DNA from 4 places in the Pseudescherichia vulneris genome. Region 2 is predicted to be linked to each of the others. Evidence: predicted binding sites of a transcription regulator. Region 2 holds the regulator's gene; each other region holds the start of a gene.
The links. Region 2 encodes CRP, which controls carbon source genes, mostly activating them, when cyclic AMP is high. Its sites were predicted from a motif close to ATGTGANNNNNNTCACAT; they were not measured.
Positions count from the first base shown of each region.

Region 1: FN633_RS15685 (YjcB family protein) is a predicted target of CRP. The motif match lies at 3,813-3,830, and genes of this name have one in related genera.
Region 3: msrB (peptide-methionine (R)-S-oxide reductase MsrB) is a predicted target of CRP. The motif match lies at 6,243-6,260, and genes of this name have one in related genera.
Region 4: FN633_RS01360 (enolase C-terminal domain-like protein) is a predicted target of CRP. The motif match lies at 6,173-6,190, and genes of this name have one in related genera.

Region 1 covers NZ_LR607338.1:3,771,821-3,777,073, forward strand. Annotated here, with positions in the region: gene FN633_RS15665 (glutathione S-transferase family protein) at 1-652, opposite strand, end outside; gene soxR (redox-sensitive transcriptional activator SoxR) at 943-1,413, opposite strand; gene soxS (superoxide response transcriptional regulator SoxS) at 1,500-1,823, shown strand; gene FN633_RS15680 (EAL domain-containing protein) at 1,834-3,399, opposite strand; gene FN633_RS15685 (YjcB family protein) at 3,928-4,209, shown strand; gene ssb1 (single-stranded DNA-binding protein SSB1) at 4,275-4,814, opposite strand; partial or broken gene FN633_RS15695 (excinuclease ABC subunit UvrA) at 5,076-5,253, shown strand, end outside.
Region 2 covers NZ_LR607338.1:1,242,037-1,248,620, forward strand. Annotated here, with positions in the region: gene FN633_RS05110 (hydrolase) at 1-760, shown strand, start outside; gene FN633_RS05115 (YheU family protein) at 761-979, shown strand; gene FN633_RS05120 (phosphoribulokinase) at 1,033-1,902, shown strand; gene FN633_RS05125 (OsmC family protein) at 1,954-2,358, opposite strand; gene crp (cAMP-activated global transcriptional regulator CRP) at 2,667-3,299, shown strand; gene FN633_RS05135 (YccS/YhfK family putative transporter) at 3,352-5,433, shown strand; gene argD (bifunctional acetylornithine/succinyldiaminopimelate transaminase) at 5,430-6,584, opposite strand, start outside.
Region 3 covers NZ_LR607338.1:1,447,001-1,455,971, reverse strand. Annotated here, with positions in the region: gene selD (selenide, water dikinase SelD) at 1-1,008, opposite strand, end outside; gene FN633_RS06030 (NAD(P)H nitroreductase) at 1,061-1,612, opposite strand; gene sppA (signal peptide peptidase SppA) at 1,776-3,629, shown strand; gene ansA (asparaginase) at 3,685-4,701, shown strand; gene pncA (bifunctional nicotinamidase/pyrazinamidase) at 4,712-5,353, shown strand; gene FN633_RS06010 (YeaC family protein) at 5,398-5,670, opposite strand; gene msrB (peptide-methionine (R)-S-oxide reductase MsrB) at 5,712-6,125, opposite strand; gene gapA (glyceraldehyde-3-phosphate dehydrogenase) at 6,467-7,462, shown strand; gene FN633_RS05995 (D-hexose-6-phosphate mutarotase) at 7,537-8,421, shown strand; gene FN633_RS05990 (aldo/keto reductase) at 8,467-8,971, opposite strand, start outside.
Region 4 covers NZ_LR607338.1:360,540-369,510, reverse strand. Annotated here, with positions in the region: gene FN633_RS01385 (methyl-accepting chemotaxis protein) at 1-1,177, opposite strand, end outside; gene sad (succinate-semialdehyde dehydrogenase) at 1,306-2,694, opposite strand; gene ptrR (putrescine utilization regulator PtrR) at 2,799-3,668, shown strand; gene FN633_RS01370 (L-lactate dehydrogenase) at 3,758-4,702, shown strand; partial or broken gene FN633_RS01365 (PTS transporter subunit EIIC) at 4,719-6,085, opposite strand; gene FN633_RS01360 (enolase C-terminal domain-like protein) at 6,356-7,555, shown strand; gene FN633_RS01355 (GntR family transcriptional regulator) at 7,552-8,265, opposite strand; gene FN633_RS01350 (sugar transporter) at 8,406-8,971, shown strand, end outside.

The sequences.
Region 1 (5,253 bases), 2.5 Mb from region 2:
TGAAGGGGCCGCCCTGGGCAATGGCGCGCTGCCAGGCCGGACGATTTTCAACCCGCGTTTTCCACGCCTGAAGGTTGGGCAGATGGTCGACGCCGCCGCGTGCCAGCAGGGCAAATACCGGGAAGCTCATCTGAATATCCGCCATGCTGGGCTGCTCGCCGGTAAACCACGGCTGGCTGCCGAGCTGAGACTCAATGTAGCGCGCATGGGTTTCAAGCTGCTTGTTAAGCCAGGCTTTCTGCACCCCTTCTCCTAACGCCTTGCCCAAGGTACGCAGGCCAAAGGGCACCGGCGGTTTGCCGAGGCTGCCAAACACCAGCTTCATGAGCAGAAGCGGCATCAACGATCCTTCTGCATAGTGCAGCCAGAAACGGTACTGGAGCTTCTGGTGCGTATCCGTTGGCTTGAGTTGACCGCGGGTATCATAGGTTTCCTGTAGATGCTCAAGGATCGCGCCGGATTCGGCAATGATTGTGCCGTTATCATCTAGCACCGGTGATTTCCCCAGCGGATGTACTTTCTTTAGCGCCTCGGGTGCCATCATGGTTTTTTCACGCTGGTAGCGCACAATTTGGTAGGGCAGACCCAGCTCTTCCAGGGCCCAAAGAACGCGCTGGGAACGCGACTGATTAAGATGATGTACAGCGATCACGGTTGTCTCCTGCTATCGATATGAGATAAGGCCTTGTCAGGCTTGCCCTCGCCTCCCCTAACTATAGAAAATTGCGCATGATCCGCGAAAAATTTCGGCAAAACTGACGGGTTTATCCCTGGCAATCCCGGTCTGGTGGCATAGACTAAAAGTGTCAACACAAACCGGAACCTCAACAACGCGTTCGAGCGAGGGGTGTAGATGTCGGGGGAAACCCTCCTGTAAATGAGCGGGATAGAGCGAAAGACAAAGACCGGAAATAACTAAAGCGCCCTTGTGGCGCTTTAGTTTTATTTGTCGTTTGCCTCATCCTCTAACAGCCGGGCCCCGGTTCCCTGCTCTCCCAGCCGGTCGCCTGGGTTACGCAGCGGACAGTCGCTGCGCGACAGGCAGCCGCAGCCGATACAGCCGTTAAGATCGTCCCGTAGCGCCTCAAGCGTGTGAATACGTCTGTCCAGCTCCTCCCGCCACTGGGAGGAGAGCTGCTCCCACGTTTTGGCATTCAGCGTATGGCCAGCGGGCAACACGCTCAGCGCTTCGCCGATGGTCGCCAGAGGAATGCCGATGCGCTGGGCAATCTTGATGATGGCCACGTAGCGCAGCACGTCACGGGTATAACGCCGCTGGTTGCCCTCGTTACGGACGCTTTTAATCAAGCCTTTACTCTCATAAAAGTGCAGAGCCGAGACGGCGACCCCGCTACGCCTCGCCACCTCGCCTGGGGTCAGCATCGCTTTAATACGCGGCAATTTCTTTTCCATAAAGCCCTTTACCTCAAGTTAACTTGAGGAATTATACTCCGCTTCAGACCAAACGACGACTTCAGCACTGAAAAAGAGGCAGCAGTATGTCCCATCAGCAAATTATTCAAACGCTTATTGAATGGATTGATGAACATATCGACCAACCCCTGAACATTGATGTAGTGGCGCAGAAATCCGGATACTCCAAGTGGTATTTGCAGCGGATGTTTCGTGCGGTGACTCACCAGACGCTGGGGGATTACATCCGCCAGCGGCGGCTAGTAATGGCAGCAGAGGCGCTACGGACGACGCAGCGGCCAATCTTTGATATTGCGATGGAGCTGGGGTACGTCTCGCAGCAGACCTTTTCCCGCGTGTTCCGTCGGGAGTTCGATCGCACGCCGAGCGATTACCGGCATCAGATGTAGCGCGGGCGGATCAGCGCAGCGGCTGCCGGGCCCACGCCATAAAGTCCTGGGGCGACAGCGCCTTTGCGAAGTACCAGCCCTGGCAATACTGCACGCCACGCTTTAATAGCCAGGTCACCTGCTCTGAGGTTTCCACGCCTTCGGCAATGATCTTGAGGCGTAAGCTTTGCGCCATCTCAATGATGTGTTCCGCAATCAGGTGGCTGGTACTGTTGGTAGTCAGCGTATCGATAAAGGATTTATCAATTTTCAGAATATCGACGTTCAGCGAATATAAATTGTGCAGGTTGGAATAACCGGTGCCAAAATCATCAATCGCCACCTCATATCCTGCCTGACGAAACGCCTGGATAACCGGCGTTGTTTTCGGCACATCAATAAACCCACGCTCGGTCACTTCAATTTTAATTTGCTGGGCCTTGACGGCATGCTGTTGGGCTTTATCAGAAATTAAAGCAATCAGGCGAGAGGAGTGGAAGTCCGAGGCGGAGAGGTTAATTGAGATATACAGCTGCGGATTTTCAGATAAGAAACGACCTAAATCAGCGAAGACTTCCTCAACGGCATAATCGGTTACCCGTTCAATGAGCCCCTCTTTTTCCGCCAGCGGTATGAATTCCGCCGGGCTCATCACCTGCCCTTCAAACCCAGGCCAACGTAACAACGCCTCGGCCCCCACGCACTGGCCGGTTTTAATATCAATAATCGGTTGATAATTGAGCCGCAGCTGACGTTTTAGCAAGGCGCGATGCAATAGACGGCGCGGTGAATTAATTTCCTGGTGGGTTCGGGACCACATTAGCAAAATAATAATGCTGCAAATCATCCCCAGCGGCAGCGTGAGCGTCGCCTGATGATAGAGAAACTGGAAATAGCGATCGCTGGAGGTGGAGACAATAATCGCTATAGGACGCTTTTCCGAGTGGGCAATGGTATAAAAGCGGCCATCCTGCTGAAAGGTAAAGTCGTTGTTCTGTACCAGACCTGCCAGTACCCGGACATCCGCCGTCGGGCTCACCGAGAAGAACGCCTTTGTTACCGTGTCGTATACGCCGTAGGCCAGCGAGTGGTCATCCGACATCACTTCGCTGTAGGCTAACGGGTTGACTACCAGTGCATAGTGGCCGCGCTGCATATAGACCATCTTATAGCCAGCATAAAACGGAGTATCACGATAATAATAGATAGAGACGTCCGGAGAGCGGGTATATTCCGCTGCGGAAATAATATAGGGCTCCACGGGTGCCATTGAGGTAGAACATAAAAAACGATCGCCATTAGCGTATATTATATCGGCAACGTAAAGCTGCCCGCGGATAATATTGAGCATATTATCGCGATGCGCTGGCGAGCAGATCCTGCCGTTAAATTTCTCTGCTTTACTGCGCGCGATATCGACCTGTTGGATAACCAGCTCGGTTTTATCCAGCGCAAGTTGCGCAAATGAACGCAGCTGTATGCCCGTCTCTTTAACGGCGCGGATGTGAGCAAACCATAGCGCCAGCATCACAGGCAGCAAAACTACCATGATGATCCCGACAATCCTTAGCGCCTTGCGGCGTGCGCTATGATTCATTTCCGCCCTATATCCCTGCTTTATGTGTGCCTGCATGGTCGGCAGGAAGCTTTGATAAACAGGTGATTACGTTGCATGAATCATCAGACATTAGCAACCGACTTTTATCATTAATAACCTAATATTTAGTTATGACGATAATATTTGTCCGTAAGCCAAACTAAAAGTGTTCGCCCTGTTTATATTAAGGAAAATAATTATCCAGCTATCGATAAGGGTTTTTCGTTAACGCCACAGGGGATCGTTGATTAAGCCAAACTGCCAGTGCGATAAAAAAGGATGAGTCCTGCGTTTATTTTTTCGTCTATGGCAATCCGCATTGAGCGAATAATGCACGCACCTATTTCCACACACTTCTAATGGTTAAATCGCACTCAAAAAGCCTGCACCACGACTGGCTAATAAAAGAACAAATGTGATATAGTTCACATATCTTATGAAACAAAAATAACGTTTCATTGTATCCCGTCAGTCCCTGCGAGCCTCACCCCAACGAAAGCGGCCCGCAGACGTGTGAGGTTAAAAACTATGGCCACCATTACGACTAGCCTTGTTCTGCTGCGCTGGCAGCTTATGAGCGCAATCCTGATGTTTCTAGCCAGCTCGCTGAACATCAAATTCCGTAAGTCCGACTATATTGGGCTGGCGATCATCAGCAGCGGTCTCGGCGTTGTAGCGTCCTGCTGGTTCGCCACCGGGCTGCTCGGCATCACCCTGGTCGACGTGGCGACTATCTGGCACAACATCGAAAGCATAATGATTGAAGTCGCCAGCCATGCGCCGCCAGAGTGGCCGGTGGTCATCACCTGAGTTAAAAAACAAAAAACCCCGACGCGTCGGGGTTTTTTTATGGCTTACGCTAGCTCAGCGCGCACTCAGAACGGGATGTCGTCGTCGAAGTCCATCGGCGGCTCGTTGTTAGACGGTGCCGGAGCGGACTGCTGCGGACGCTGCTGTGCGCCGCCGCTGAACTGGTTCTGGTTGCCGCCCTGCGGCTGCTGAGGCTGACCCCAACCGCCCTGCTGACCACCGCCCTGCTGACCACCTGCCGGTGCCCCGCCGCCCTGACGGCCGCCGAGCATCTGCATGGTGCCGCCCACGTTCACCACCACTTCAGTGGTGTATTTTTCCACGCCGGACTGATCGGTCCATTTGCGGGTGCGCAGGGCACCTTCAATGTAAACCTGAGAACCTTTACGCAGATACTCACCGGCCACCTCGGCCAGTTTGCCAAACAGCACAACCCGGTGCCATTCGGTCTGCTCTTTCATCTCACCGGTCGCTTTATCACGCCAGGATTCGGAAGTAGCCAGCGTAATGTTGGCTACTGCGCCCCCATTCGGCATGTAGCGTACTTCCGGGTCCTGGCCCAGATTACCGACGAGAATCACCTTGTTTACGCCTCTGCTGGCCATGGTTGTGTCTCCTGAATACGTTTCTTAATCTCAATAGTGTAAGCGCGCGATTGTAACTTACCAAGCGACGCTTTGATACCTTGCGAGGAGGATTCCAGTAATCCGCCCGCCGTGCGCTATTTTCGCACAAATGCGTCCGGGATGCATTCTTATACTGTATATCCATTCAGGTTTTTTTGTGTCATAATTAACCGTTTCAGTTCAGTTCGCCGGATGTCCTTCAAACATACCGAGCGCCGAGTCTCTTACCGGGAAAGGTGAATGGATAAGATAGAAGTACGGGGCGCGCGCACCCACAATCTCAAGAATATCAACCTCGTTATCCCACGCGACAAGCTGATTGTCGTCACCGGGCTTTCAGGTTCAGGTAAATCATCCCTGGCTTTCGACACCCTCTATGCCGAAGGTCAGCGTCGCTACGTTGAATCGCTCTCCGCCT
Region 2 (6,584 bases):
GCACAGCCCCTACGCCCATGGCTTAATCCACGCCGCCAAACAGCGCGGCTGGCTTGGGGTGGTGATGCACTTTCGCGGCTGCAGCGGCGAGCCTAACCGCCTGAACCGCATCTATCACTCCGGCGAAACCGAAGATGGCAGCGCGTTCCTGCACTGGCTGCATAATGCGTTTGGCCCAGCGCCGACGGCGGCAGTAGGCTACTCCCTCGGCGGCAATATGCTTGGCTGCCTGCTGGCTAAAGCCGACGATAGCCTGCCGCTCAACGCGGCGGTGATTGTCTCAGCGCCGCTGGTGCTGGAGGCCTGTAGTCTCCATATGGATAAGGGTTTTACACGCTTCTACCAGCATTACCTGCTGAACCTGCTGAAAGCCAACGCCACGCGCAAGCTCAAGGCCTATCCCGGCTCGCTGCCGATCGATCTCGCCCAGCTCAAGCGCGTGCGCCGCATCCGTGAGTTTGATGATCTGATCACCGCGAAGGCGCACGGGTTCGATGATGCCATTGACTATTATCGCCGAAGCAGCGCCATGCCGGTCCTGCCGCAGATCCGCAAACCGACGCTGATTATCCATGCCAAAGACGATCCCTTTATGGATCACCACGTCATTCCGGCGGCGGGTCATTTACCCGCTAATATTGAGTATCAGTTGACCGAACATGGCGGCCATGTTGGCTTCGTTGGCGGCACGCTACGCCGCCCTGAGATGTGGCTTGAAAAGCGCATCCCCGACTGGCTGGCACCCTATCTGGAGGCATAGATGATTATTCCCTGGCAAGAGGTTCCACCCGAGACGCTCTACAGCCTGATTGAGAGCTTTGTCTTGCGCGAAGGCACCGATTATGGTGAACATGAGCGTTCGCTTGAGCAAAAGGTTGCCGACGTAAAGCGTCAGTTGGAAACGGGTGAGGCCGTGCTGGTGTGGTCAGAGCTACACGAGACGGTCAATATTATGCCCCGTAAACAGTTTCGCGAATAACGCTGCGTCAGGCGATCCGCCCTCTTCTGCTGTTTATCAGGGAGTCGTTCGCTATGTCAGCCAAACATCCGGTGATTGCTGTGACAGGTTCCAGCGGTGCAGGAACCACCACCACCAGCCTCGCCTTTCGTAAAATTTTTTCTCAGCTCGGGCTGCGCGCCGCCGAGGTGGAGGGCGATAGCTTCCACCGCTATACCCGTCCGGAGATGGATATGGCAATCCGCAAGGCGCGCGATGCCGGGCGGCATATCAGCTACTTTGGCCCGGACGCCAACGATTTTGGCCTGCTGGAGCAGACCTTTATCGAGTATGGTCACAACGGCACCGGGCAGGCGCGCAAGTATCTGCACACCTACGACGAAGCCGTGCCGTGGAACCAGGTTCCGGGCACCTTTACGCCGTGGCAGCCGCTGCCGGAACCTACCGATATTCTGTTTTATGAGGGGTTGCACGGCGGCGTGGTGACGCCCCAGCACGACGTGGCACGCCATGTGGATCTGCTGGTGGGGGTGGTGCCGATTATCAACCTGGAGTGGATCCAGAAGATGATCCGCGACACCAGCGAGCGCGGCCACTCCCGGGAGACGGTGATGGACTCGGTGGTACGCTCAATGGATGACTATATCAACTTCATTACGCCGCAGTTCTCCCGCACCCACATCAACTTCCAGCGCGTCCCCACGGTCGACACCTCAAACCCTTTCGCAGCCAAAAATATTCCCTCGCTGGACGAGAGCTTTGTGGTGATCCACTTCCGCGATCTGGAGGGGATAGATTACCCCTGGCTGCTGGCGATGCTGCAAGGCTCGTTTATCTCCCATATCAATACCCTGGTGGTGCCGGGCGGCAAAATGGGGCTGGCGATGGAGCTGATCATGCTGCCGCTGGTGCAGCGGCTGATGGAAGGCAAGAAGATTGAATAAGGCAATGCGCGTCATGTAGGCCCGGTAAGCGCAGCGCCACCGGGCATAAAATCATCCCTCAATCACTTCGTATGAATGGGTGATGTTAACCGCTTTCTCCAGCATCAGCGCCACGGAGCAGTACTTCTCCGCCGAGAGATCTACCGCGCGGGATACCGCCGCATCCTTCAGTTCTTTGCCGGTAACGATAAAGTGCAGGTTGATGTGGGTGAAGAGACGCGGGGCCTCTTCCCGGCGCTCGGAGGTCAGCTTCACTTCGCAATCGGTCACGCTATGACGGCCTTTCTGCAGGATCGACACCACGTCGATGGCGCTGCATCCGCCTGCCGCCATCAGCACCATCTCCATCGGGCTGGGGGCTTTATCCCCGGAGTTGCCGTCCATTAAAACCTGATGGCCAGAGGCGGATTCGCCGAGGAACGTTAACCCTTCAACCCATTTTACGCGTGCTTGCATTTTCATCACTCCAGAGTGGCAATTTTCCCGACAGATTACGCGCGCCGAGTAAAACGCGCAACGGAAGGCGACATCCATCAAGCTGAAGCGAGACACCAGGAGACACACGGCAAAAGCTATGCTAAAACAGTCGGGATGCTACGGTAATGTATTGACATTATGCAGGTATGCAGAGGACTTCAACCATTACAGGCCGCACGCTTATATTGACGGCCCCCTTCCCAGGATTCGGGAAGCATATGATTGCAACCCCAGCCGCCGGATGCGTCCCGCGACTGGCGCCAGCTTATAACAGAGGATAACCGCGCATGGTGCTTGGCAAACCACAAACAGACCCGACTCTCGAATGGTTCTTGTCTCATTGCCACATTCATAAGTACCCATCGAAGAGCACGCTGATTCACCAGGGTGAAAAAGCGGAAACGTTGTACTACATCGTCAAAGGCTCAGTGGCAGTGCTCATCAAGGACGAAGAAGGGAAAGAGATGATCCTCTCTTACCTGAACCAGGGCGACTTTATCGGTGAACTGGGCCTGTTTGAAGAGGGCCAGGAGCGCAGCGCATGGGTACGGGCGAAAACCGCCTGTGAAGTGGCCGAAATTTCCTATAAAAAATTCCGTCAGCTGATCCAGGTCAACCCGGATATTCTGATGCGTCTTTCGTCGCAGATGGCACGCCGCCTGCAGGTCACTTCTGAGAAAGTGGGTAACCTCGCCTTCCTCGACGTCACCGGCCGCATCGCGCAGACCCTGCTGAACCTGGCTAAACAGCCGGACGCCATGACCCATCCGGACGGGATGCAGATCAAAATCACCCGCCAGGAGATCGGCCAGATCGTCGGCTGCTCCCGTGAAACCGTAGGCCGTATTCTGAAGATGCTGGAAGATCAGAACCTGATCTCCGCGCACGGCAAAACCATCGTCGTCTACGGAACACGTTAAGCTTTAAGAACGGCGTATCGCCTCTGCGGACGCCGTTTTTGCTCTTCTCCTCATGTGGCGCAGGTTAATCTACCACCCCGAAGTTAACTACGCACTGCGGCAAACGCTGGTGCTGTGTCTTCCTGTGGCCATCGGTCTGGCGCTGGGTCATCTTCAGCATGGTCTGCTATTCTCGCTGGTGCCCGCCTGCTGCAACATTGCCGGTCTTGATACGCCGCACAAACGCTTCTTTAAGCGCCTGGTTATCGGCGGCTCGCTGTTTGCTGGCTGTAGCCTGGCGGTGCAGCTGCTGCTGGGGGCCAACGTTGCGCTCCCGCTGATCCTCGCCGGATTGGCAATGCTGCTGGGCGTCACGGCGGAAATCAGTCCTCTACACGCACGTCTGCTGCCCGCTTCGCTTATCGCCGCTATCTTTACCCTCAGCCTGGCGGGCAATATGCCGGTCTGGGAACCGCTGCTCATCTACGCCCTGGGCACGCTCTGGTATGGCGCATTTAACTGGTTCTGGTTTTGGCTGTGGCGCGAGCAGCCCCTGCGCGAATCATTGAGCCTGCTCTACCGCCAGCTCGCCGATTACTGCGAGGCGAAATACAGCCTGCTGACGCAGCACGCCGATCCGGAGAAGGCCCTGCCGCCGCTGCTGGCGCGTCAGCAAAAGGCGGTGGATCTCATCAGCCAGTGCTATCAGCAGCTGCATATGCTCGCCGCCAACCAGCATAACGACTACAAGCGTCTGCTGCGGGCGTTTCAGGTGGCGCTGGATCTGCAGGAGCACATCTCGGTCAGCCTGCACCAGCCGGAAGAGGTGCAGAAGCTGGTGGAGCGCAGCCACGCCGAAGCGGTGATCCGCTGGAATGCGCAGGTGGTCGCTGCCCGGCTTCGGGTGCTGGCAGACGACATTCTGTACCATCGCTACCCGACCCGCTTCACCATGGAGAAGCAGATTGGTGCCCTGGAGAAGATCGCCCGCCAACATCCGCAAAATCCGGTTGGGCAGTTCTGCGCCTGGCACTTTAGCCGCATCGCCCGCGTGCTGCGCACCCAGCGCCCACTCTATACCCGCGACCTGATGGCCGACCAGCAGCGCCGCCAGCCGCTGTGGGAGGCGCTCAAGAGTTATCTGTCGCTGAAATCTCCGGCGCTGCGCAATGCCGCCCGCATCAGCGTCATGTTGAGCATCGCCAGCCTGATGGGCAGTGCCCTGCATCTGCCGAAGCCCTACTGGATCCTAATGACGGTGCTGCTGGTTACGCAGAACGGCTACGGCGCTACTCGGGTACGTATTTTACATCGGGCGGCAGGCACACTGGCAGGGTTAACGGTTGCTGGCGTTGCCCTGCACTTCCATGTTCCGGAGGGGTATACCCTGCTGGGCATGCTATTTATCACGCTAATCAGCTACCTGATCATTCGCAAGAGCTACGGCTGGGCGACGGTAGGATTCACCATTACGGCGGTGTACTCGATTCAAATTCTGACCCTGAGCGGCGAGAATTTTATCGTTGCCCGGCTGATCGATACCCTGATTGGCTGCCTGATCGCCTTCGGCGGGATGGTCTGGCTCTGGCCGCAGTGGCAGAGCGGTCTACTGCGGAAAAACGCCCATGATGCCATTGAGAAGGATCAGGATGCGATTCGCCTGATCCTCAGCGACGATCCGCAGCCGACGCCGCTGGCCTACCAGCGGATACGGGTCAACCAGGCGCACAACGCCCTCTTTAACTCGCTGAATCAGGCGATGCAGGAGCCGGGGTTCAATACCCACTATCTGGAAGACATGAAGCTCTGGGTGACCCATAGCCAGTTTATCGTCGAGCATATTAACGCCCTGACAACGCTGGCTCGGGAGCATGCCATGCTGACGCCGGACCTGACCCAGCGCTATCTGGAGTCATGCGAAATTGCGCTTCAGCGCTGCCAGCAGCGGCTGGACTATGACGGGGCCGGAGCATCCGGGGACGCGAATATTCTTGAAGCGCCGGAGACGCGCACCCACGGCCCAATGAGCCCGATGGAGATGCATCTCCAGCGTATTATCGGGCATCTGAACAGCATGCACACCATCTCATCGGTGGCATGGCGTCAGCGCCCGCATCATGGCATCTGGCTTAATCGCCGGTGGAGTAAAGATTAAGCCCGGACAAGGTTGGCTACCGCCACGGCAAAGCGCTGCATGCCTTCATCAATATCCTGCTCGCTGACCACCAGCGACGGGGCAAAGCGCATCACGTCTGGCCCGGCGTTCAGCACCATCACGCCCTCATCGGCGGCCGCGTAAAGCAGATCGCGGGCGCGCCCCTTGTACTGCGGTTTTAGCTCGGCACCAATCAGCAGGCCCATGCCGCGAATATCGCTGAACACGTCAAACTGCTCGTCGATCTGCTGTAAATGTTTGACGAAGCGCTGTCGCTTCTCGCTAACGCCTTGCAGCACCTCAGTCGAGCTAATAATGTCAAAGGCTGCACCCGCCACCGCGCAGGCCAGCGGGTTGCCGCCGTAGGTCGAACCGTGGGAGCCCACGTGGAAGGCGTTGGCAATCGCCTCGGTGGTCAGCACGGCGCTGATAGGGAAACCGCCACCCAGCGCCTTGGCGCTGGTGAGGATATCCGGCGTTACGCCGTAGTGCATGTAGGCAAAGAGATCGCCGCTGCGCCCCATCCCGCACTGCACTTCATCAAAGACCAGCAGCGCCTGGTGCTGGTCGCACAGCTCGCGCAGGCCCTGTAAGAATTCTGGCGTGGCGGCAGTCACGCCCCCCTCCCCCTGCACCGGCTCAACCACCACCGCACAGGTGTGATCGTCCATCACCGCTTTCACCGCATGAAGATCGTTGAACGGCACGTGGATGATATCGGCGGGTTTCGGTCCGAAGCCGTCGGAGTATTTCGGCTGGCCGCCGACCGAGACGGTAAACAGCGAACGTCCGTGGAAGGCGTTATGGAAGGCGATGATTTTGGTTTTGTACGGACTGTGGCGCGTAGAGGCGTAGTAGCGCGCCAGCTTAAAGGCGGTTTCGTTGGCCTCGGTGCCGGAGTTCATAAACAGCACGCGCTCGGCAAAGGTGACGTCGATAATCTTACGCGCCAGGCGCAGCGCTGGCTCGTTGGTAAAGACATTGCTGGTATGCCACAGGGTTTCGCCCTGGCTCTTCAGCGCCTCCACCAGTGCAGGATGGCAGTGGCCCAGCGCCGTGACGGCAATCCCGCCCGCGAAATCAACATACTCCTTGCCCTGCTGATCCCACACTCGACTGCCTTTGCCCTTCACCGGAATAAACTCCGCCGG
Region 3 (8,971 bases), 210 kb from region 2:
CGTCACCAGCTCGCCGATGGCGCTCAGGGAGATATCAAACTCGGCAGCGGTGGCTTTTACCTCCTCCTCTGCCTCCGGCGAGACCGCTAATAGCAGACCGCCGGACGTTTGCGGATCGCAGAGCAGATCCCGCCATGCCTGCGGCATAGGCCCCATCAGGTGACCGTAGCTGGTAAAGTTGCGCTGCGTACCGCCCGGTACCGCGCCCTTAGCAATATACGCTTCTACGCCGGGCAGCTTGGGCACCGCCTCATAGCTTACCTGCGCCTGCACGCCCGCCCCCTGGCACACCTCGCTCAGATGGCCGAGCAGGCCAAAGCCGGTAACGTCGGTCATGGCTTTCACCCCAGGGATGTTAGCAAAGGCCGCGCCAGCGATGTTCATCTGGCACATGACGTCCCGGGCTAGCCCCTGGTGCTCCGGCTGCAGCAGCGATTTTTTCTCTGCGGTGGTCAGGACGCCAATCCCCAGCGGCTTGGTCAGGAACAGCTTGCACCCGGCCTCGGCGGTGCTGTTTTTCTTCACCCGCGCGGTCGGCACAACGCCGGTGACCGCCAGGCCAAAAATCGGCTCCGGTGCGTCAATGGAGTGGCCCCCGGCCAGTGCAATTCCCGCCTGCTGGCAGGCAAAGCGCCCTCCCTCGATCACCTCCCGGGCGATCTCCGGCGGCAACGTGGCGATCGGCCAGCCGAGGATCGCGATCGCCATGATCGGTTTACCGCCCATGGCAAAAATATCGCTAATGGCGTTGGTAGCGGCGATGCGGCCAAAGTCGAAGGGATTATCCACGATTGGCATAAAGAAATCGGTGGTGCTAATGACGCAGGTCCCGTTACCGAGATCGTACACCGCCGCGTCATCCCGCGTCTCATTGCCTACCAGCAGGTTCGGATCGACAAATTTCGCCTGCTCGCTGTGCAGGATAGTCTCCAGCACCTTTGGCGAAATTTTGCACCCGCAGCCTGCCCCGTGGCTGTACTGTGTTAAACGAATAGCCTGCTCGCTCATGGACATCTCCTGTCAATCGGTTCCTGACTCATTAATAGCGCTATGGTAGCGCTTAGAAATAGCGGACGAAAGGGGATGTGTCCGGGATGCTTACCGTGGTAGCGGCTTTCAGCTGCGGCGTCCCAAGGTAGAGGAAGCCCACGATCTGATCCTGCTCGCGGCACGCTAGTGCTTCGCGCACCACCGGGCTGTCGGTCAACGGCCCGCTGCGCCAGATGCCATTAAAGCCCTGCGCCTGTGCCGCCATCTGCATCGCCATGACCGCGCAGCCTGCGGAGAGAAGCTGCTCCCAGCGCGGCACTTTCGGATGCGCTTCACAGTGCGCGACCACCGCAATGATGAGTGGAGCACGAAACGGCGCGCTACGGGCCTTGTCGATACCTTTCTCATCCTGTCCGGCCTCGGTGGCCGCCTGGGTCAGGAGCTGGCTAAAGCGCTCGCGCCCTTCCCCCTCCACGATGAAAAAGCGCCACGGCTGCAACGTGCCGTGGTCCGGCGCACGCATGCCAGCGCGCAAAATATTTTCCAGCATCTCGCCTGCCGGTGCAGGTTCAGCCAGCCGGGAGGCGCTACGACGGTTAACGAGCAGTTCAAGTGCGTCCATGAGTTAACTCCTGTCATCAAATTTGGGCATAAAATTAACATGCGCGGGAACTTTGTTACAGCGTCGACGGTGATTCCTGCTGACAAGAGGCCGTCGGGTAATTAGGATAACCGCACATTCCCGCACGGGGTGCGGTGGTTGTTAAACAGGTTAGGGAGAAGACATGCGAACCCTTTGGCGTATTATTGCCGGATTCTTTAAATGGACGTGGCGAGCGCTCAATTTTGTGCGCGAACTGGTGTTCAACATTTTTTTCATCTTGTTGATTCTGGTAGGCGTCGGCATCTGGATGCAGCTGAGCTCAGGCCCGGCTGAGCATACCAGTCGAGGGGCATTGCTTCTTGATATCACGGGCGTGGTGGTGGACAAGCCCTCCAGCAGCAGCAAGCTCAGCGCGCTGGGTCGCCAGCTGTTTGGCGCGAGCTCAGACCGCATGCAGGAGAACTCCCTGTTTGATATCGTGGAGACCATCCGTCAGGCGCAGGCCGACCGCAATATTACCGGGATTGTCCTCGATCTGAAAAACTTTGCCGGGGCCGATCAGCCCTCAATGCAGTACATCGGTAAGGCGCTGAAGGCGTTCCGCGATAGCGGCAAGCCGGTCTACGCCATCGGGGATAACTACAGCCAGGGGCAGTACTATCTTGCCAGCTTTGCCAATAAAGTGTGGCTCTCCCCGCAGGGCGTGGTGGATCTGCACGGCTTTGCCACCAACGGTCTCTACTACAAGTCCCTGCTCGACAAGCTGAAGGTTTCGACCCACGTTTTCCGCGTCGGTACCTATAAGTCGGCCGTTGAGCCGTTTATCCGTGACGATATGTCCCCCGCCGCGCGGGAAGCGGACAGCCGCTGGATTGGCGAGCTATGGCAGAACTATCTGGGCACGATTGCCGCTAACCGCCAGATCACTCCGCAGCAGGTCTTCCCTGGTGCGCAGGGCGTGCTGGATGGCCTGAGCAAAGTCGGCGGTGATACCGCCAAATACGCGCTGGACAACAAGCTGGTGGATACGCTGGGCAGCAGCGCCGATGCGGAAAAAGTGCTGGTCAAACAGTTTGGCTGGAGCGATGAGGATAAAAACTATCGCGCCATCAGCATGTATGACTATCCGCTGAAAAAACCGAGCGAGGTGGGCAGCAGCGTGGCGGTGATCTTTGCCAACGGCGCAATCATGGATGGGGAAGAGACGGCGGGCAACGTCGGCGGCGACACGACGGCCTCGCAGATCCGCGACGCCCGTATCGATCCTAATGTTAAAGCCATCGTCCTGCGGGTTAACAGCCCTGGCGGCAGCGTTAGCGCCTCAGAGGTGATCCGCGCCGAACTGGCCGCAGCGAAAGCGGCGGGCAAACCGGTGGTGGTCTCCATGGGCGGTATGGCGGCATCGGGCGGCTACTGGATCTCGACCCCGGCCAACTACATCGTGGCTAACCCCAGCACGCTCACCGGCTCCATCGGTATCTTCGGGGTGATCAACACCGTTGAGAAGAGCCTTGATGAGCTGGGCGTCCACACCGACGGCGTGGCAACCTCCCCGCTGGCGGATGTCTCGGTCACTAAAGCCCTGCCACCGCAGGTGCAGCAGCTGATGCAGCTAAGCATCGAGAATGGCTATCAGCGCTTTATCTCCCTGGTTGCGCAGGCGCGTAAATCAACGCCGGAGCAGGTAGACAAGATTGCTCAGGGCCACGTCTGGACCGGTGAGGATGCGAAAAACAACGGTCTGGTGGATGCGCTGGGTGACTTTGACGATGCCGTGGCGAAAGCCGCCGAGCTGGCGAAGCTGAAGCAGTGGCACATCGAGTACTACCAGGACGAGCCGACCTTGCTGGCCCGCATGATGGACGGCTTCTCCGGTGAGATCCGCGCCATGCTGCCGCAGGCCTTGCAGGCCTATCTGCCTGCCCCGCTGGCCGCAGCGGCGGATACGGTAAAAGCCGAGACCGATAAGCTGGCGGTATTTAACGATCCGCAAAGCCGCTACGCGTTTTGCCTGACCTGCGCCAACATTCGATAACCCATCTCCCCCCTTCACCGGGGGGATTTTCTTTGCGGTACAAGAACTGACAACCATGCAAAAAAAATCAATTTACGTCGCCTACACCGGCGGGACCATTGGTATGCAGCGCTCAGAGCAGGGCTACATTCCAGTCTCTGGTCACCTGCAACGCCAGTTGGCGCTGATGCCCGAGTTCCATCGGCCGGAGATGCCGGACTTTACGATCCACGAATACGATCCGCTGATGGACTCGTCGGATATGACTCCGGAAGACTGGCAGCATATCGCGGACGATATCAAAGCTAACTACGATCGCTACGACGGCTTTGTCATTCTGCACGGCACCGACACCATGGCTTTCACCGCCTCGGCGCTGTCGTTCATGCTGGAGAACCTTGGCAAGCCGGTAATTGTGACAGGGTCACAAATACCCCTCGCCGAACTGCGCTCGGACGGGCAGATTAACCTGCTCAATGCCCTCTACGTGGCGGCGAACTTCCCGATTAACGAAGTGACGCTGTTCTTCAACAATCGTCTGTTTCGCGGCAACCGCACCACCAAGGCCCACGCGGACGGCTTTAACGCCTTTGACTCCCCTAACCTACAGCCGCTGCTGGAGGCCGGGATCCATATTCGCCGCCTCGGCAACCCCGGTGCGCCGCGCTGTAACGGCGAGCTGATTGTTCACCGCATCACCCCCCAGCCTATCGGCGTGGTCACGATCTATCCCGGGATCTCGGCCGACGTGGTGCGCAACTTCCTGCGTCAGCCGGTGAAGGCGTTGATCCTGCGCTCCTACGGCGTAGGCAACGCGCCGCAGAACGGCGAGTTTCTCCGAGAGCTGGAGGCGGCCAGCGCGCGCGGCATTGTAGTGGTCAATCTCACCCAGTGCATGTCTGGCAAGGTGAATATGGGCGGCTATGCTACCGGCAACGCCCTGGCGCATGCGGGGGTCATTGGCGGTGCGGACATGACGGTTGAAGCGACCCTGACTAAGCTACACTGGCTGTTGAGCCAGGATCTGGACGCCGACGCCATTCGTCAGGCGATGACCCAGAACCTGCGCGGCGAGCTAACCCCGGACGAATAAGGAGCCTGTGATGACGCAACGAGCACTCTTGCTGGTGGATATACAGAACGATTTCTGCGCCGGTGGTGCGCTGGCGGTGCCGGAGGGCGATAGCGTAGTGGACGTGGCTAATGCGCTGATCGACTGGTGCAAAGCCCGTGGCGATACGGTGATAGCGAGTCAGGACTGGCACCCGGCCGATCACGGCAGCTTCGCCAGCCAGCACGGCGTAGAGCCCTATACGCAGGGAACGTTGGACGATCTACCCCAAACCTTCTGGCCCGATCACTGCGTACAGGGAAGCGAAGGGGCTGAACTGCATCCCCTGCTTCAGCAAAAAGCCATCGACGCGGTTTTTCACAAGGGTGAAAACCGGACTATCGACAGCTACAGCGCCTTTTTCGACAACGGCCATAAGCAGAAGACCGGCCTGGATGCCTGGCTGCGCATGCGCGGCGTCACCGAGCTTATCGTGCTGGGTCTGGCCACGGACTACTGTGTGAAGTTTACCGTACTGGATGCCCTACAGCTGGGCTATCAGGTTAACCTGATTACCGACGGCTGCCGGGGAGTCAATATTGGCAAGCAGGATAGTGCCCAGGCGTTTATGGACATGGCGTCCGAGGGGGCGACGCTCTATACGCTGGCAGATTGGGTAGAGACGCACGCCTAATTATTGCCCGGTAGCGCTACGCTTACCGGGCGTTTACCAACGCATTACTTGAATGTCGCGATCGGTTTGGGCGCGATGCCAAACTCCTCTTTTAGCTGCTGTTTGCTCTTCGTCACCATCTGACCGTTAGTGTCAATGGTCATATGCTGCGCATCGGTGTTGTGACGCGCCTGCCAGAGCATGACCAACTGGAGGCTGTTCTCTTTCTGCTCCGGGGTCAGCGCCACGCCATCGGGCCATTTCCCAGTCTCAACTGCGGTCGCCAAACGCTGATACACCTCAGGCGTCATGCTGGCGACAAGCTCATTAATTTCCATCGTTCACCCGCTCTCGTGGAATAATTTGCTGAATCGATTCTCTAGCCTTTAATTTGCTCGCCATCGGCCTCATCATTGAAGCTCAGGGAGGCTGAATTCACGCAGAAACGCTCTCCTGTCGGCTGCGGACCATCCGGGAAAACATGGCCTAAATGAGCGTCACAATTGCCGCAGCGGATCTCAATTCGCTGCATGCCATGTGAGTAATCGTTAAGATAACGGATCGCATTTTCACTCACCGGCTCGTAGAAGCTCGGCCAGCCACAGCCGGAGTCATATTTGCTCTGGGAGTTGAACAGGGCAGCATCGCATACCAGGCAGTGGTAAACGCCTTCGCGCTTGTTATGCAACAGCTTACCGCTAAACGGCGGCTCTGTACCGTGGTTTTGCGTCACATAAAACTGCATTTCAGTAAGGCTGTTTTTCAGGTCATCCTGAGAGGATTCATTAGCCATATGCTTGCTTCTCGCTATAGGTTCATTTACATCTTTTATCTGATTCTAACAAAACATTAACAGTGGCGTCCTGACTTTTGTTCTAAACTTAGGCGGTGCGAAAATGTAGCGGAGGAATTGTGATCTATTTCACGTTTTTATCCTGCGTGCCCTTTAAAATCCACGCCGGCGGCCCCATACGGGTTGTAGCTGATTGGAATAGTGAGACGACGTCGCCGCGCAAAGGTTATGCACAGGATTGATTTGTCGCAATGATTGACACGATTCCGCTTGACGCTGCGTAAGGTTTTTGTAATTTTACAGCCAACCTTTTATTCACTAACAAATAGCTGGTGGAATATATGACTATCAAAGTAGGTATCAACGGTTTTGGCCGTATCGGTCGCATTGTTTTCCGTGCTGCTCAGGAACGTTCTGACATCGAAATCGTTGGCATCAACGATCTGTTAGACGCTGACTACATGGCGTACATGCTGAAGTATGACTCAACTCACGGTCGTTTCAACGGCACCGTTGAAGTCAAAGACGGCCATCTGGTTGTTAACGGCAAAACCATCCGTGTTACCGCTGAAAAAGACCCGGCTAACCTGAAATGGGACGAAATCGGCGTTGACGTTGTTGCTGAAGCTACCGGTATCTTCCTGACCGACGAGACTGCTCGTAAGCACATCACTGCTGGCGCGAAAAAAGTTGTTCTGACCGGTCCGTCTAAAGACAACACCCCGATGTTTGTTAAAGGCGCTAACTTTGACAAATACGAAGGTCAGGACATCGTTTCTAACGCATCCTGCACCACCAACTGCCTGGCACCGCTGGCGAAAGTTATCAACGACAACTTCGGCATCATCGAAGGCCTGATGACTACCGTTCACGCGACTACCGCTACCCAGAAAACCGTTGATGGCCCGTCTCACAAAGACTGGCGCGGCGGCCGTGGCGCGTCCCAGAACATCATCCCGTCCTCTACCGGTGCTGCTAAAGCAGTAGGTAAAGTACTGCCAGAACTGAACGGCAAACTGACCGGTATGGCGTTCCGCGTTCCGACTCCGAACGTATCCGTTGTTGACCTGACCGTACGTCTGGAAAAAGCAGCGTCTTACGAAGAGATCAAGAAAGCCATCAAAGCCGCTTCTGAAGGCGACATGAAAGGCGTTCTGGGTTACACCGAAGATGACGTTGTATCCACCGACTTCAACGGCGAAATCTGCACTTCCGTGTTCGATGCCAAAGCAGGTATCGCACTGAACGACAACTTCGTTAAACTGGTCTCCTGGTACGACAACGAAACCGGCTACTCTAACAAAGTACTGGACCTGATTGCTCACATCTCCAAATAAGATGTGACACTCAACTTAAGAGCGACTTCGGTCGCTCTTTTTTTTGGCTTAAGACAGAGGATTGAGAAACGAATATGATTAATAAAATTTTTGCTCTTCCGGTAGTCGAAAACATTACCCCGGTGATTTCCCGCCGTCAGCTGGACGAGCTAGAGTTGATTGTCATCGATCACCCACAGGTGAAAGCCTCTTTTGCCCTGCAGGGCGCGCATCTGCTGTCGTTTAAACCGGCAGGCGAAGAGGAGGTGCTGTGGCTGAGCGACAATACGCCGTTTAAAAATGGCGTGGCGCTGCGCGGTGGCGTTCCGGTGTGCTGGCCGTGGTTTGGCCCGGCGCAGCAGCAGGGTCTGCCCGCTCACGGTATCGCCCGCATCCTGCCGTGGACGCTTACCGCCCATAACGAAGATGAGAACGGCGTAGTGCTGACCTTTGAACTGCAAAGCAGCGACGCGACCCGTGAACAGTGGCCGCACGATTTCACTCTCTTTGCCCGCTTTAAGCTCTGCCAGAGCTGTGAGATTGAGCTGGAAGCCCACGGCGAGTTTGAGACCACCTCCGCCCTGCACACTTACTTTAACGTGGGCGACATCAGCGCGGTGAAGGTGAGCGGCTTGGGCGATCGCTTTATCGATAAGGTAAACAACGCTCAGGAAGATGTCCTGGCCGACGGCGTGCAGACGTTCCCGGACCGTACCGACCGTGTTTATCTGAACCCGGAAGCGTGCAGCGTCATCCACGACGGCGCGCTGAATCGCACAATTGACGTGATCCATCACCATCACAGCAACGTGGTAGGCTGGAACCCAGGCCCGGCGCTCTCTGTCAGCATGGCCGACATGCCGGACGACGGTTATAAGACCTTTGTTTGCGTGGAGTCTGCCTGCGTGACCGCCCCGCAGAAAACCACCGAAGAGAAGCCGTCCCGCCTGGCGCAAACTATTCGCGTAAACAAGCGTTAATCAGTAAACACGCTATGCCCTCTCACCCAGAGAGGGCAACTTTTCCTATACCACATCCAGCGGCGTTTTGTGTCCCGGTGCCGGAAAGGCACGATCGAGCTGGTTCAGCTCATCTTCGGTCAGGTTTAACTCAAGCGCGGCAGCGTTCTCCTTAACATGCGTAACGCTCGCGGCTTTCGGGATCGCCATAACGCCTTGATGACGAATAACCCATGCCAGCAGCACCTGTGCGGCGCTTACGCCATGTCCGTGGGCGATCTCCCGAACGGTAGCATTTTCCAGCAGGCCATCGCGCAGGCGTCCGGCCTGAGCCAGCGGACTGTAGGCCATCACCGGCAGAGAGTGCTGCTGGCACCAGGGCAGCAGATCGAACTCAATGCCACGGGAAGCGAGATGATACAGCACCTGATTGGTAGTGCAGGCTTGACCGCCTTCAACGCGCCACAGCGCCTGCATATCGCTATAGTCCAGATTGGAGACGCCCCAGCGGCGAATTTTACCCTGGCGGATCAGGGTCTCCATCGCCTCTACCGTTTCGGCCAGAGAGTAG
Region 4 (8,971 bases), 880 kb from region 2:
CCGCGTTAAGGGCCAGAATATTGGTCTGGAACGCCACGTTATCGATCAGCGCCACGATGCCGCGCATCTCATCCGAGCGGGCGACAATCGCCTGCATAGATTCATTGACGGTATCCATCATTCTGTCGCCCCCGGCGGCAGCCTGGCGGGCCTCGTCGGCGCGCTGGCTGGCGAGTTTCGCATAGCCAGTGTTGCCCTCAACGTGAGACTCCAGTTCGGCAATGTTGGCCGTCACCTCATCCAGCTCTTTCGCCTGGCGAGCGGACTGCTGATAGAGCTTCTGGTTTCCCTGCGCCAGGCTATCGATGTTGTTTACCATCGAGGCGGTGGCATCGCTGACCTGGGTCACCAGCTGTTGAAGTCCCCGCTGCATGGCCTCAATGCTGACGCTGAGCTGACCGATCTCCCGGTTGAAACAGGTCACCGGCGGCGGGGACACAGAGAGATCCCCTGCCGCCAGAAGATTGATATGGGTAATCAGCCGCTTGAGCGGGGCGATCACCCAGCGCGACATGCCAAACCAGACGGCGATGGCGATGATCAGCAACAGGGCTGGCCCGAGAATAAAGAGGTATTGCAGATCGGCCAGGCGGGACATCAGCGTCTGCCTGCCCTCCTCTGCGCGTGCATCACTGGCCGTGCGGAAGCGGGCAAAGTTATCGTTGAAGTCGGCCTGGAACGCCTGGGCCGGGACGGCAAAAAAGGCATCGATGGACTGCGTGCGGGTCAAGGCATCCGCCTGCTCTTTAATCGCACCATAGAAGAGCTGGTAGCTGTTTATCAGCGCTTCATCCTCGGGTGGATTGAGCGCCCGCCACGCCTGCCAGCTCTTTTGCGACGTCGCCAGCGCCTGCTGGGCCTCGTCCATCAGGCTATGCCAGCTGCCCTCGGAGCCGGTGGCCTGATCCTGCATAAAATAGACCCCTGCGCGGTTAAGCAGATCGCTGGCCGCCAGCAGCGCCACGCGTGCTTCATCAACCTTTGACTGTTGAAGAAGCGCCTGCTGATTAAGCCGCTCATGATGCTGGGCGTCGTGAAGGGAACGGGAGAGGAGAAAAGATGAGGAGATCTGAAGCGCGGAGAACAAGCCGATAATGCACAATATCCCTGCCAGCAGGCCAAACTGCCGCGGCGTAGCCCGGCGAAATAGAGAGGGGAAAATTTTAGTTAAGTTCATGATATTCTTCTGTAACCATTCTGCTGTAGCCACACACTGCGCGTGAGTCTACGAAACAAAAATGACAGAACCATGACAGCGCGGCACCGCGGAATGAACACCGGTGCCGCGCGGATTAACAATGATGATTAAAGGCGATCTTTCCACACCGTCTGCACGTTGCAGAACTCCCGCAGGCCGAAGTGTGACAGCTCGCGCCCAAAGCCGCTCTTCTTCACGCCGCCGAACGCCACGCGGGCATCGCTGGCGCTGTAGCCGTTGATAAATACCCCGCCGCACTCCAGGCGCGATGCCAGGGCGTTTGCCCGCGCTTCATCCGCGCTGAAAATCGTTGCGGAGAGACCAAAGTCGCTGTCGTTGGCGAGCTGCAAGGCATGCTCTGCGTCATCCGCGACGGTAATGGTCGCTACCGGGCCAAACAGCTCCTGACGGAACGCGGTCATCTCAGAGGTAACGCCGGTCAGCACCGTTGCCGGATAGTAGTTGCCCTCCCCGCTGATTTTCTCCCCGCCAAGGCGCAGCGTCGCGCCTTCGTTCAGGGTCGCCTCAACCTGGGCATGCAGCTCGTCGCGCAGATCGTAACGCGCCATTGGCCCAAGGTAGTTCTCTTCAACGTCCGGTGCGCCCAGCTTCAGCGCCGCCGCGGCAGCTACAAATTTTTCGGTAAAGGCGTCTGCCACCCCTGCCTCAACGATAAAGCGTTTCGCCGCCGCGCAGACCTGCCCGGTATTCTGATAACGACCGGCAACCGCCGCTTTCACGGCCAGATCGAGCGAGGCATCGTTGAGCACGATGAAGGGATCGGATCCGCCCAGCTCCAGCACGCATTTTTTCAGCGCCGCACCCGCCTGAGCCCCGATGGCCGCCCCGGCACGCACGCTACCGGTAACGGTCACGGCGGCAATGCGCGGATCGTTAATCGCCTGGCTTACGCCTTCATTGGTGGCGTTCACCCAGCCAAAGACACCCGCCGGAATATCCGCCTCGCGAAAAATATCCCCCAGCAGCTCGGCGCAGCCCAGCACGTTGGGGGCATGCTTGAGCAGATAGCTGTTGCCCGCCAGCAGGATCGGCACTGCGCCGCGCAGTACCTGCCAGACCGGGAAGTTCCACGGCATTACCGCCAGAATAGCCCCCAGCGGACGGTACTCAATCACCGCCTGGTTATTTTCCACCTGGGTCGGCTCGCTCGCCAGCATTGCCGGGCCGTGTTCGGCGTACCAGTCGCAGAGGTTAGCGGACTTCGCCACTTCAGCTCGGGCTTGCAGAATGGGTTTACCCATCTCGGCGCTAATCAGCTGCGCCATCTTCTCGCCGTGCTGGCGCAGAACCACCCCCACGTTACGTAGCCCCTGAGCGCGCTGCGCTACGCTCTGCTCCCGCCACTGGCGGAAACCCTGCTGCGCGGCGGCCAGAGAGGACTCGACCTCTGCCGAGGTAGCCCACGGACGCGCCGAGAGCTGCTCGCCGGTTGCCGGATTGATGGATAAGGCATGCGTTTTTGCGGAAATGGACATTATTTATCTCTCTTCTAAACAGGGAACTTGCTTTATCCTGGTCTACTCTGCTATTTCTGAAAACTGAATAATATTAACCTAACCATTCACAAATCGAGAACAGCATGGATTTAACCCAGCTTGAGATGTTTAACGCCGTGGCACAGACCGGCAGCATTACCCAGGCCGCGCAGCGGGTGCATCGGGTTCCATCGAACCTGACTACGCGCATCCGCCAGCTGGAGGCGGACTTGGGGGTGGATCTCTTTATCCGTGAAAACCAGCGGCTGCGTCTCTCTCCCGCCGGGCATAGCTTTTTACGCTACAGCCAGCAGATCCTCGATCTGGTGGCGGAGGCGCGCAGCGTGGTAGCGGGTGATGAGCCGCAGGGGCTGTTTTCGCTCGGTTCGCTAGAGAGCACGGCCGCCGTGCGTATTCCCCCTACCCTGGCCGAATTCAACCAGCGCTATCCCCGCATCCAGTTTGACCTCGCCACCGGCCCGTCCGGGACCATGATCGACGGCGTGGTCGAGGGTCGGCTCAGCGCGGCGTTCGTTGACGGGCCGTTGATGCACCCTGGGCTGGAGGGGATCCCGGTCTATCGGGAGGAGATGATGATCGTCGCCCCTGGCGGACATGCCGCCATCAGCGACGCCACACAGGTTAACGGTGCAAGCATCTACGCGTTTCGCGCTAACTGCTCCTACCGCCGCCATTTTGAGAGCTGGTTCAAGGCAGCCGGTGCCATGCCCGGCAAAATTCATGAGATGGAGTCCTACCACGGCATGCTGGCCTGCGCCATCGCCGGAGCCGGGCTGGCGCTGATGCCGCGCAGCATGCTGGAGAGCATGCCTGGACATCATCAGGTTTCTGCCTGGCCGCTGGCAGAGGAGTGGCGCTGGCTGACCACCTGGCTGGTATGGCGTAGAGACGCAAAGAGCCGCCCGCTGGAGGCGTTCATCGCCCTGCTGCAAGAGCGGCCGCAGACGCCATAGGATAATAGTATAGATGTTTCAACATATTGCGCTGATGCGCGGCAAGGGATATTTTTAAACGGTCGCTATTAACGGTTAACGGAAAAAGAATGAATACCAAAGCCCGTAAGGTCATGATTATTGGTACCGGCAACGTCGGTGCATCGGCTGCCTACGCCCTGCTAAATCAGAACATAGCCGAAGAGCTGATTCTGGTCGATCTTAACCGCGATCGCGTCGAGGGGCACGCCCAGGATCTGGCAGATGCAGCAGCTTATATGCCAGGGATGATGACTATCTCAACCCGTGACGTCAGCGAGTGTGCGGATGTCGATATCGCAGTGATCACCGTCTCCGGCGGGCCGCTTCTGCCCGGCCAAACCCGGCTGGACGAGCTGACCAATACGGCCAAAATCGTCAAAAAGATTGTGCCACAGATGATGGAGAACGGCTTCAACGGCATCTTTCTGATCGCCACCAACCCGTGTGACATTATTACCTGGCAGGTGTGGAAGCTCTCTGGCCTGCCGCGTAACCAGGTGATTGGCACTGGCGTATGGCTGGATACCACCCGTCTGCGCCGCTCTCTTGCCCAGTCGCTGGATATTGGCGCGCAGAGCATTGATGCCTTTATCCTTGGCGAGCATGGCGATACCCAATTCCCGGTCTGGTCTCACTCCTCGGTGTACGGCTCACCTATCGCCGAAGTCTATCGGCGCAAGACCGGTCAAGAGTTGGATCGTGAGCGTCTGGCGGAGCAGGTTCGCCGTCAAGGTTTTGATATCTACGCCCGTAAAGGCTGCACCGAGTACGGCATTGCCGGAACTATCGTCGAGATCTGCCGCAATATCTTCACCGGTAGCCATCGGGCGTTAGCCATCTCCTGCGTGCTTGACGGAGAGTATGGCGCGAAAGATATCGCCATCGGCGTGCCAGCCGTGCTGGCCCAGAACGGCGTCCAGCAGATCATTGAACTGCAGCTGGCCGAGGATGAGCAGGCGAAGTTCCAACACTCGGCAAGCGTCATTGCCGCTAACATCGCCCGCCTGCCCTGATAGTTGTCAATTGTCGTTAGCTTGCCGCACCGCGACGCACTAACAGCAGCGTCAGGCTAAACGACATTACCAGCGAGATCAGCACGCCGGAGATGGCATACGGGAACCACGGGCCGATGTAGGCTGGCAGGCTGAAGATGCTGGAAAGAATGTAGCCAAACAGCCGCACGCCAAAGAAAGCGATAAACGCCGACGCCACGCTGCTGGCAATCGTCGCGGCAATAAACGCGCGTTTCTCTTTGGTCAGTACGCCAAATAGCGCCGGTTCGGTGATGCCCAGCAGCGCAGATATGGCCGCAGAGAGCGTCACGGTGCGATCGTCGCGATGACGATTCTGGAACCAGATAGCGAAGGTGGCGCCGGCAATGGCCATGTTGGCCATGCAATCATCGGCATCAGCATGTCGTAGCCGTGTTCGCTGAAGTTTTGTAGGGCAATGGGCGTCATCGCATGATGCATGCCGGTGAGGATTGCCACCGGACGGATCGCGCCCACGATCAACCCTGCCAGCACCGATGAGGTGTCAAACAGGCCCTGAATACACCACGCAAGGCCTTTGCCCAGCCAGATACCCACCGGACCAATCACCACCAACGCCACCAGCGCAGTGATAAACAGCGTTAGGGTCGGCGTAAACACGGTTCTCAGCACCTCCGGCATGACGCGATCCACCGCGCGATGGATATAGCTCAACGCCAGCACCGAAAAGATGACGGGAATAACGCTAGAGGCGTAGTTAAATATCGACACCGGCAGCACACCGGCAAACCAGTAGGCCTGCACTGCCCCCGGCGCACCGCTCGACAGCTGCTTGGCCGCCTCGATCAAGGAGGGATACATCAAGCAGGCAACCACGGCTGCCGCTAAATATTCGTTGGTTTTAAACATTTTGGCGGCGGATACCGCCAGGAAAAACGGCAGGAACCAGAACACGCCGCTGGCGATCATATCGATCACCATGACAGTGTCACTTTTGGCTGATAGGAGATTCATGGCAATAAAACCGGCCAGCAAGCCTTTGATCATCCCCGCACCCGCGATAGCCGGTACGATGGGGCCAAACACGCCGGACACCGTATCCATAAACAGCGAAATTAAGCCTTTTCTGGCTTTGGCAGGTGCCTCACCGGTTGGCTCAGCGGTCACGTCGCCGCCTATCTGTTGATACCAGTGATTTACCTGCGGGCCGATAATGACCTGATACTGCTCGCTTTGCAGCTGTGCGCCCAATACGCCAGGTAGCTGGGTCACGGCCTGTTGGTTGATCTTCGCCTCATCCACCAGATCGAAGCGCAGACGCGTCATGCAGTGCCAGACTTTATTGATATTTTCTCGACCGCCAACGCCTTGAATTAGCGCGTTGATGATGGCTGGATTACTCATTTGCTGGCTCCTTATCTGCCTTGATGACGGCATGTTCAATGCTGAAGAAGTCTACGGGAAGGTGGCGGTGATAAACAGACCAATAAAAAGTGACAATGCTCACATAACCCACATACAAAGGCGAGATGAGCAACAATCAGGGCAAATTGGTCTGGTTTTTTTATCATTTACCTTCCCTGCGCGGACCAAAATAAAGTGCTGGAAATCGGTAAATAAGAGCAGGAATAATAGTCCCCGTACTCTGCTTTCAGTCAGCCGTCAGGAGCGACCATGACACCCACTTTAATCACCAACGTTGAATGTTTCATCACCCGCCCGGATCGTCACAACCTGGTGCTGGTCAAAGTCACCACCGATAAGAATATCGTCGGCTATGGCTGCGCCACGTTTCAGCAGCGGCCGCTGGCGGTAAAAACCATGGTGGATGAATACCTGAAACCACTGTTGATGGGGCGCGATGGCAACCACATCGAAGATCTGTGGCAGATGATGCAGGTGAACGCCTACTGGCGAAATGGTCCGGTGATGAACAACGCCATTGCGGGCGTGGATATGGCGCTGTGGGATATCAAAGGCCAGCTGGCGGGTATGCCGCTCTATCAGCTGTTCGGCGGTAAATCGAAAGACGCGATTGCGGTTTACAGTCATGCTGCCGGTGAAAGCATGGATGACCTCTATCCTCAGGTAGATGCTCTGCTCTCACAAGGTTATCGCTACATTCGCTGCCAGCTCGGTTTTTACGGCGGCACACCGCAGGATCTTCATGCCACACGCGAACCGACGGCGGGTGCCTATTACGATCAGGACGAATACATGGCAAATACTATCGCCATGTTTAAAGCCCTGCGCGAGAAGTACGGCCACCGTTTTCATATTCTGCATGATGTACATGAGCGACTGTTCCCGCAGCAGGCGATTCAGCTGGCGAAGGCGCTGGAGCCTTATCAGCCGTGGTTTTTGGAAGATATCGTGTCGCCGCAGCAGAGCGGTTGGTTAGCGCAGATTAGAGCACACAGCAGCGTGCCGCTGGCGATGGGCGAGCTGTTTAACAACCCGGCCGAGTGGCACGATTTGATCGTCAACCGGCAGATCGATTTTATCCGCTGCCATGTGTCGCAGATCGGCGGCATTACCCCCGCGCTCAAGTTGGCGGTGCTGTGTCAGGCGTTTGGCGTGCGGCTGGCGTGGCACGGGCCGCCGGATATGACCCCCGTCGGCGTGGCGGTGAATACCCATCTTAATATTCACCTGCACAACGCAGCGATTCAGGAGTTTATCCCGGCCCAGACCAATACCCTGGCACTGTTCCCCGACGCGCCGCAGGCGGAGGGCGGATATATGTATCCGCTCGATCGTCCGGGGATTGGCATACAGGTGGATGAAGCGGCGCTGGCGCGTTTCCCGGTGGTCTATCGTCCACACGAATGGACGCAAAGCCGCCTGCCGAACGGGGCGATGCACACGCCTTAACTGCCGCTGCGAAAGCGCAGGTTGTCAGCGTTGAACGGCGTAACGTAGGTACATTCGTAATGAATGTCGATCACTTCGCTTAAGATCCACACTTCGCTGCCGGAAAGTATGCCGCGATTGGTGATTTTCATGGCGGGCGTGCCGCGTTTGCAGCCGAGCAGCGCGGCCTGGGCTTTATCCACCGCCACCGCCTGATAATGGGTGAGGAAGTGGGACAGCGTCAGGCCTTTACCGATGGCATAGCGTTGCAGTGAGCTTTCGATTACTTGCTGATTGAGATCGGGAAAGCGCGCCAGCGGCAGGCTGGAGGTTTCAATCTGCGTACAGCGCTCGTCCACGTAGCGCAGGCGACAGAAGTACCACAGCCACTCATTTTCCCCGATGCCAAATACCTGCTGCTGCTCTTTGCTGGGCAACCGTTTATGCAGGCTGAGCAGGCGATAGCGCATTTGATTAAAGCGTTTTTCGGTGATGGAGTTGTAGACCAGCGGATTGCTGCGCGCGTTTTCGCTGACGTATATACCCGAGCCCTGCACGATACGAATAATGCCGATGCTGACCAGCTTTTTTAACGCTTCCCGCACGGTGTAGCGCGACACGCCATACTCTTCGGCAAGTTCGCGCTCGGCGGGTAATTTATGTAACGGCTCGCTGGCCGTCTGGAAGATCTTGCTGAGCAGATCCTGAGTGATAAATTCCCGTTTTTTCATGGCTTCCATCAACGTTAGGGAAAAGAGCGTTTTTATTACGGGTTTAAAATGGGATCTAAATCACAAAATGATTGTGTTTTCGCCAGTGAACGTTTTAAGATCGCCCCATCTTTTCCCCTCATCAACACTACTATAACCTTATGACAACGAACACTGTTTCACGCAAAGTTGCGTGGCTGCGCGTCGTGACGTTGGCCATTGCGGCTTTCATCTTCAATACCACTGAATTTGTTCCTGTCGGACTGCTCTCTGACATCGCCGATAGCTTCGGCATGCAAACCCCGGAAGTGGGCATTATGCTCACCATCTATGCCTGGGTTGTGGCGCTGCTGTCGCTGCCGTTTATGCTGCTCACCAGCCAGGTAGAGCGGCGCAAGCTGCTGATCGTGCTGTTTGTGCTGTTTATTGCCAGCCACGTGCTCTCCTTCCTGGCGTGGAACTTTACCGTGCTGGTGGTGAGCCGGATTGGCATTGCGTTCGCGCATGCTATCTTCTGGTCGATCACCGCCTCGCTCGCTATTCGCGTGGCCCCGCCGGGCAAGCGTGCCCAGGCGCTTAGCCTGCTGGCCACCGGTACGGCGCTGGCGATGGTGCTGGGGCTGCCGATAGGCCGGATCGTCGGACAATACTTCGGCTGGCGTACCACCTTCTTTATTATCGGCATTGGGGCGCTGATCACCCTGCTCTGCCTGGCGAAGCTGCTGCC